DNA from 2 places in the Pseudomonas urmiensis genome. Region 1 is predicted to be linked to the other one. Evidence: riboswitches for the same ligand, from Rfam matches in the RefSeq annotation. Region 1 holds a riboswitch; the other holds the start of a gene.
What was found. Region 1 has a riboswitch for thiamine pyrophosphate ahead of HU737_RS07085 (TenA family protein). Riboswitches for the same ligand answer to the same signal wherever they lie in the genome.

Region 1 (4,074 bases):
CAGGCTTTCATCGCCAGCATCCACGGGTGGACCTGGAGATCGACGTGATGCGCAGCTCGGACATCGTCGCCGCCCTGCAAGAGAAAACCGCCACCGCAGGCTTGAGCCTCAATCGCCGGCCGCAACCACGCCTGGAGCAGCGCTTGTTCCTGCGTCAGCGCTATGCCTTTTTCTGCGGCAAGCACCACGGCTTGTTCGGCAAGCAGGAAGGCGATCTGCAGCGGGAGAATTTCGTCAGTTTCACCAGCGACCAGATTGGCGGCATGCTCTCGCCGTTGACCATTTTTCGTGATCAGCAGGGGTTCAGCGGACGCATCGTGGCGTCATCGCCGAGCCTTGAGGAAGTGCGCCGGCTGGTGATTGCCGGGTTTGGCATTGGCTGTTTACCCGAGCACGTGGTGGCGCCTGATGTGCAGGCTGGATTGCTCTGGCGATTGCCGCCGCATGAGGGGATTGCGGATGTCGATATTCACCTGCTGTGGAATCGCGAGCAGCGTTTGAGTCGGGCGGAGCGGGTGTTTATCGAGGCATTGCAGGGGTGCCTGCAGGTGCAGTGATGCCTTCAGATCCTGGGGCCGCTGTGCAGCCCCAAAAATCCAAAGCCTTACACCGTGGCGTCCAACCCCATCTGCCAGAAATCTGCCTCCAGCTTCGACGCCTGGCCAAAGATCGCCGCCAAGTCGACAAAGCGCTGCTCGGTCATGCTCCGCGCCGCCAGTTCATCCAGATGCGTGCGCGCCGCAGCCGCCACCCCTTGGTAAGCCTCCCCGGCATACTCGCCGATCCATTCGCGATAGGGGTGATCGCGCAAATCGCCAATCTGCTCGGACAACGCCCGGCCAATCTCTGCATAGCCAATCACACAAGGCGCCAGCGCCGCGTGCAGTTCCAGCAGGTCACCTGCCGCACCGCAATCGAGTACATAGCGGGTGTAGGCCACTGTCGCCTGATGCTCAGGCGCGGCCTCGATATCGGCCTTGGACAACCCCCAGCGCGCGCAAAGGCGCAGGTGCAGTTCGGTCTCATCGAGGATCGCCGCCAGCCCCGCCTGGGCTGCCCGGATGTCGCTGGGCAAACGGCTCTTGTACGCGGCCAGGGCCCAGGCGCGGGCAAACTGGATGAGGAACAGGTAATCCTGCACCAGGTAAGTACGGAAGGCCTCCTCGCTCAGGCTGCCCTCACCCATCTGCCGCACGAACGGATGATCGACATAGCTGGACCATTGGGCCGCGCACGCGCCCTTGAGGCGATCGAAGATATCCATGCTCACGCCTCCCCTGGGTAGATGGCATCGAAGAAGGCCAGCTCCAGCTGCACCGTGCGCAGGTAGAAGTCGCTGCTCAGTGCCGCCTGCTGTGGCCCGACCCGATCCAGTTCTGCTTGCAGGAAGGCGACGAAGTCGCGGAAGAACGGGTTGTCATGCAGGGTGATCCACTCGGCGTGGACAAAGTTGGCCGGCAACGGTTGCGGTGCCTTGATCGCCCAATCCAGGTACAGGCCCTCGGCGACATTGAGTACCGCCAGGGCGGCGGCATACGAACGGGTGGCCGCCGCTTCGCGCATGATCGCCTTGAACCCTGCGGTTGGTAGGGTGTCGGCAGGCTCGTCGCGCTGCGCCGGGCTGACGTCCAGGGCTTGGAAAGCGCGCAGGAAGTAGGTGTTCTCGTCGCTACTGATCATGCCGGCGAAGCGCCCCAGGCGCAGGCGTGCCTCGAAGGTGTCGGCCGTGGCGATGGCGGCCCCCAGCAGGGTCAGGAAGCTATCGAGAAAGCGGTGATCCTGGACCAGGTAGCGGACCATGACAGGGTCCGCCACGCTGCCGTCGCACAGCTCTTTGACGAAGCGGTGGCCGACCGCCGCAGACCAGGTCGGCTCGCTTTGGCGGCGCAGGGTTTGGGTGAAGCGTTCGGTCATGGTGCTGTCCTCTGTAGGGTGACAGCGAGACCGTGGCGGTGTGGCATGAAGCGGCCTCGCAGTGAGGCCGGCAAAAAGGCAGGTCGGCAGTCCCATCCCTTCGCCGGCATGATCCGGATCAGGTTCGAAGGGTCACCGCGCTGGTGATCTCAGCGGTTTCTCAGCCCGTTGCCGGGCTCCCCTTGGTGGCGAATAGGTATACAGGAGGGGGGGTGGCTTGTCATCAGCCGGGATGGCTAGCGCAGACACTCAACTGAAATAGCGCACATCCAAGCGCTCGATTGCACACCTGGCATTTTTGCCAGTAGACCTGATCCACTGTCCATTGCAGGCTAGGTGATGCCCTCGGCTATGGAGCGCCTCACCTGATGGACAAGGACACGCTGTTCTGCAGAACCACCGATGGCCAGCATTCGTTGCCTCACGCCGCCAGCCTGCTCGGCTGGCAACTGATCTTGTATCACAAGGTCAAGCGCCAGGCCGAGGTGCTGTTCACGGCTACGTCATCCCTGACCAACGAAGAGGGCTTTATCCACGCCGGTATGCTCTCGGCGATGATCGAGGAATGCATGGGGCCGGCAGTCTTCGCCATGCTCGCCAGTAACCAAGTAGCCCGCTGCACTGGGCTGGATATCCAACTGCGGGTGCCTGTCACTCCTGGGCGCTTCGTCGGCGTCGGTACCCAATACATGTCCAGAGGACATAGGCGTTATGCCCGAGGTGAGCTCTGGGATGAGCAAGGCACGCTAGTAGTCGAAGGAACTGCAAGATACGAAGTCATCCAGCAACCGTTGCGCGAAAGCGCTAACTAAATTTGGATCCCATCCTGTGCCAAGGTATGCTGCGCAGCAATAGCCAATTGCCACTAGCTAGGCGAGCCACCCGCTGCGCCAAGGATCCGTGTTTTGCCCAGCAATCCCACTCGCCACACCATCGCCCGTCAGTGGCAGTTGCTCAAGCTGCTGCCCGACCATCATCCGGGCTTGAGCTCCACCCAATTGCAACAGGCGTTGGCCAAGATAGGTCACTCGACCAGCAAGCGCACGGTGGAACGTGATCTGAATGAGCTGGCCGGGTTGTTCCCCTTGCACTGCAACAGCAAGGGCATGCCCTACGGTTGGTACTGGCAACCGGGCTTGAGCCTGGGCGAGGCGCAGCTGCTGCAACCGAACGATATCGACCGACCACAGCAGGTGGCGTTACGCGCCTGGGTCAACCCGGCACTGGCCCAGCGCCTGCAACAACAGCCGCTTTCTGCGGATATGCGCCTGGACTATCAGGAAGACGGCAGCGCTCACCTTGAGGCTACCGTCGAAGACAATCGCCCCTTGCTGGGCTGGCTGCTGGCCCACGCCGGGGCGATTCAGCTGCACGCGCCCGCGCAGCTACGCACGGCAATGCTTGCGCAACTGCGCCAGAGCCTGGCGCTGCACGACGGCGAGTGAGTTATCTGGACGCGCTCGAGGCGCTGCGCTCTCGGCGCAGGCAGGTGTAGCCCATGCCAAGCACTGCCAGGGTCAGTAGCACCAGCAGTGCTATTAGCAGCTGGCTGTACTTGGCCACCGTTGCGGGCAAGCCTATGTATTCGCGGTAGGTGCTGATCTGTGCCAGCCCATCGGCATGGCGGATGCTCAGGCCACCCTGGCGAATCTGCGAGTAATCGGAATCAAAATAGATCCACACCTTGCACGCCGCACGCCCGGCGATGCTCGGAATGTCGATGATATTGGTCGCCGCCTGGGGAATCGCATCGTTGCCGGCATCGTCACGCACCTGCACCAGGCCTTTGGCCGGCAGGCGGATCTGCACGTCCTTGAGTGCCCTATCGCTGGTATTTTCCAGCTCGATCTGCAAGCCGGTGCGATGGTCGACCAGCCCTGCTTCGAACGGCTTGGCGAACAGCTGCAGGTAGGGTTCCTGGGCGACGTCGACCAGTTTGTCGAGCTGCTGGTGGCCGAGCAGGCCTTTGCTGATATCGCTCATCTGCTCATGCAGGCGCTCGTACTTGAGCAAGTCATTGGCCTTGCTGATGCGCTCGTTGAACTGGCTCGGGTAGGTCAGGTAGGCGTAGGTCAGGCGTGCCTGCAGGGCTGGTTCTTCCTTGAAGGCGGTATACAGCCCTGCTGCGCAGGCGCCGACGACCAACAGGCCCACGAGGGA
Region 2 (4,074 bases), on a different contig from region 1:
AGACTTTCTGGTACAGCTGGCTACCTGCCTGGCGGAACCGCTCGGACTGCTCGCGCATGCCCTGCTCAACCGACACATCCACGGCATCGATCCGCTGGTTGGCAGCGTACTCGCGCACTTCCTGGGTGATCTTCATGGAGCAGAACTTCGGCCCGCACATCGAGCAGAAGTGCGCGACCTTGGCCGATTCCTTGGGCAGGGTCTCGTCGTGGAACGCGCGCGCGGTGTCTGGGTCCAGGCCAAGGTTGAACTGGTCTTCCCAGCGGAACTCGAACCGCGCCTTGGACAAGGCGTTGTCGCGAATCTGTGCGCCCGGATGGCCCTTGGCAAGGTCGGCGGCATGCGCGGCGATCTTGTAGGTGATGATGCCGGTCTTGACGTCATCCTTGTTCGGCAAGCCCAGGTGTTCCTTGGGCGTCACGTAGCAAAGCATGGCGCAACCGAACCAGCCGATCATCGCCGCACCGATACCGGAGGTGATGTGGTCGTAGCCCGGCGCAATGTCGGTGGTCAGGGGGCCGAGGGTATAGAACGGCGCCTCATCGCAGCACTCCAGCTGCTTGTCCATGTTTTCCTTGATCAGTTGCATCGGCACATGCCCTGGGCCTTCGATCATGCACTGCACGTCGTGCTTCCAGGCGATCTTGGTCAACTCGCCGAGCGTCTCCAGCTCACCGAATTGGGCCTCGTCGTTGGCATCGGCGATCGAACCCGGACGCAGGCCATCACCCAGCGAGAAGCTGACGTCGTAGGCCTTCATGATCTGGCAGATTTCATCGAAATGGGTATAGAGGAAGTTTTCCTGGTGATGCGCCAGGCACCACTTGGCCATGATCGAGCCGCCGCGGCTGACGATGCCGGTCACCCGCTTGGCAGTCAGCGGCACGTAGCGCAGCAGCACGCCGGCGTGAATGGTGAAGTAGTCCACGCCCTGCTCGGCCTGTTCGATCAGGGTGTCGCGGAACAGCTCCCAGGTCAGGTCCTCGGCCACCCCGCCGACTTTTTCCAGGGCCTGGTAGATCGGCACGGTACCGATCGGCACCGGCGAGTTACGGATGATCCACTCGCGGGTTTCGTGAATGTGCTTGCCGGTGGACAGGTCCATCACCGTGTCCGAACCCCAACGGATGCCCCAGGTCAGCTTGGCGACTTCTTCCTCGATCGAAGAACCCAGGGCGCTGTTGCCGATGTTGCCGTTGATCTTCACCAGGAAGTTACGGCCGATGATCATCGGCTCGAGCTCGGTGTGGTTGATGTTGGCCGGAATGATCGCGCGGCCACGGGCGATTTCTTCACGGACGAACTCAGGGGTGATTTCTTTCGGGATGCTGGCCCCGAAGCTGTGGCCGGCATGCTGCTGGCTGAGCAGGCCGGCGGCGCGGGCCTCTTGCAGTTTCATGTTCTCGCGGAGGGCGACGTATTCCATCTCGGCGGTGATGATGCCCTGGCGCGCGTAGTGCATCTGCGTGACGTTGGCGCCGGCCTTGGCCCGGCGCGGATTGCGCACGTGGGCAAAGCGCAGTTTGGTCAGCTCGGCGTCGTTCAGGCGCTGCTGGCCGAAGTTCGAGCTCAGGCCTTCGAGGCGCTCGGTGTCACCGCGGTCGTCGATCCAGGCCGAGCGCACATCGCCCAGGCCCTTGCGCACATCGATGATGACCTCAGGGTCGGTGTACGGGCCAGAGGTGTCATACACCAGCACCGGCGCGTTGCTTTCGCCGCCGAAATCGGTGGGGGTGTCATCCAGGCTGATTTCACGCATGGGTACGCGAATGTCGGGGCGCGAGCCTTGGACATAGACCTTGCGGGAACGGGTGAAGGGTTGCACGGACTGCTGATCGACTTGCGCCGATTCGCTGAGGTTGATCGTTTTTTCTTGTTTGCTCATCACAGGCTCCAGACGGCTTCCTAGCGGCGGAATGTCGGGGAGAACCTGAATGACGCGGACGCAGCCCTAGAGGGGTGCAGTGCCGGATACCTGGAGTGCCATTGAGCGTGTGAGCTGCTCGACAAATCCCGGACCTGGCACAAGAGACTCGCCGGGAAAGCGAGAAATCTTGTTCCCTACGCAGGCGTTAACCTGATCAGGTTCAACGGGATCCGCACCTATGCGATCTCAGCCTTTGCTTCAAGGCACCCCGACAAGAACATGCGCAGTCTAGACTGGAGTGGCAGCTCAAGCCAAGAGTGCTTGTGACACGGATGATGAAAGGCGCAACTGACCGATTGTTGCCGGCGGCGCGCGGCACTACACTGGCCCATCGCTCGAAACTCAACAGTTCAGTAATTCAAACTCGTACAAGGATTGCCCTATGCTGCGCAAACTTTCACTGGCGATTGCCGTGTCTTGTGCGTCCAACGGAGCGGTATGGGCAGCGGATGTGCCCATGACGATCAAGACCGACCTGGTCAGCGTCTATCAGGAGGCCGCCAGCAACAACGCCGACCTCGCCGCCGCCCGTGCCGACTACGGCGCCCGCCGCGAGGTGGTGCCGCAAGCCCGGGCAGGCCTGCTGCCGAATCTCTCGGCCGGCGCCGAGATGATGAATACCCGGACCAAGCTCGACGAGCCCTCGATCACCTCCAATCGCAGTGGCAACTCGTGGAGTGCGACCCTGTCGCAGCCGATCTTCCGCGCCGACCGCTGGTTCCAGTTGCAGGCGGCCGAAGCGGTCAACGAGCAGGCCGCGCTGGAACTCTCGGCCACCGAGCAGAACCTGATCCTGCAAACCGCGGAAAACTACTTTGCCGTGCTACGCGCCCAGGACAACCTGGCCTCGACCAAGGCCGAGGAAGCGGCCTTCAAGCGCCAGCTGGACCAATCCAATGAACGCTTCGACGTCGGCCTTTCCGACAAGACCGACGTGCTGCAATCGCAGGCCAGCTACGACACTGCAAGGGCCAATCGGATCATCGCCGAGCGCCAGGTGCAGGACGCCTTCGAAGCCCTGGTGACCTTGACCAACCGCGAATATGGCTCGCTGCAAGGGGTGGTTCACAGCCTGCCAATCCAGGTGCCGACCCCCAACGACGCCAAGGCCTGGGTCGAAACGGCAGCCCGGCAGAACCTCAACCTGCTGGCGACCAACCACGCCGTCACCGCCGCCGAAGAAACCCTGCGCCAGCGCAAGGCCGGCCACGCGCCAACCGTGGATGCGGTGGCCCGCTATCAGAAAGGTGACAACGACAGCCTTGGCTTCACCAACCCCGCGCCGCAAGCCGGGGTGCGTTATGGCGGCGATGTCGAGCAGACCAGCATTGGCTTGCAGTTGAATATCCCGATCTACAGCGGCGGCTTGACCAGCTCGCAAGTGCGCGAGGCCTATCAGCGCCTGAGCCAGAGCGAGCAACAGCGCGAAAGCCTGCGCCGCCAGGTGGTGGAGAACACCCGTAACCTGCACCGAGCAGTGAACACCGATGTCGAGCAGGTACAGGCGCGCAAGCAGTCGATCATTTCCAACCAGAGTGCGTTGGAAGCGACCGAAATTGGCTATCAGGTAGGTACGCGCAACATCGTCGATGTGCTCGATGCGCAGCGTCAGCTGTACACCTCGGTGCGCGACTACAACAACAGCCGCTATGACTACATCCTCGACAACCTGCGCCTGAAGCAGGCGGCCGGGACCTTGAGCCCGCAAGATCTGCAGGATCTGGGGCGCTACCTGAAGGCCGATTACAATCCGGACCGGGATTTCCTGCCGCCGGACCTGGCGGCGGCAGCGGCGAAGAATTTCGAACGCAGGCCCTGAAGGCCAGGCTAGACCGGCCTCGTCGCGGGGCAAGCCCGCTCCCACGCTGTCGACGCACCCTCATGAACGTGCAACACAACGTGGGCGCGGGCTCCCCCCGCGATGAGGCCCGAGAGGACCGCCTCGTTCAGCGAATCAGCGCGCCCAGCCCATCTAGCAACCGCTGCAACGCGCCTTGATTGGCCTGCATCACCGCCCGCCCCGCCTCGCCCATGCGCCGCGCATCCTGCGGCAACTCAACCAGCCGGCGCACAGCTGCAGCCAGCCCCTCGGCATCGTCCACCGCCTGCAAGGCCCCGGCATCGCGCAGCATCGCGCTGATCTCCAG

Region 2: linked by a shared signal. The riboswitch ahead of thiC (phosphomethylpyrimidine synthase ThiC) and the one ahead of HU737_RS07085 (TenA family protein) in region 1 are both predicted to bind thiamine pyrophosphate.

The regions. Positions count from the first base shown of each region.
Region 1 covers NZ_JABWRE020000001.1:1,601,062-1,605,135, reverse strand. Annotated here, with positions in the region: gene HU737_RS07095 (LysR family transcriptional regulator) at 1-557, shown strand, start outside; gene tenA (thiaminase II) at 605-1,264, opposite strand; gene HU737_RS07085 (TenA family protein) at 1,267-1,914, opposite strand; TPP riboswitch at 1,993-2,107, opposite strand; gene HU737_RS07080 (PaaI family thioesterase) at 2,283-2,726, shown strand; gene HU737_RS07075 (WYL domain-containing protein) at 2,820-3,359, shown strand; gene HU737_RS07070 (hypothetical protein) at 3,361-4,074, opposite strand, start outside.
Region 2 covers NZ_JABWRE020000002.1:173,948-178,021, forward strand. Annotated here, with positions in the region: gene thiC (phosphomethylpyrimidine synthase ThiC) at 1-1,885, opposite strand, end outside; TPP riboswitch at 2,042-2,148, opposite strand; gene HU737_RS25960 (TolC family outer membrane protein) at 2,310-3,746, shown strand; gene waaA (lipid IV(A) 3-deoxy-D-manno-octulosonic acid transferase) at 3,874-4,074, opposite strand, start outside.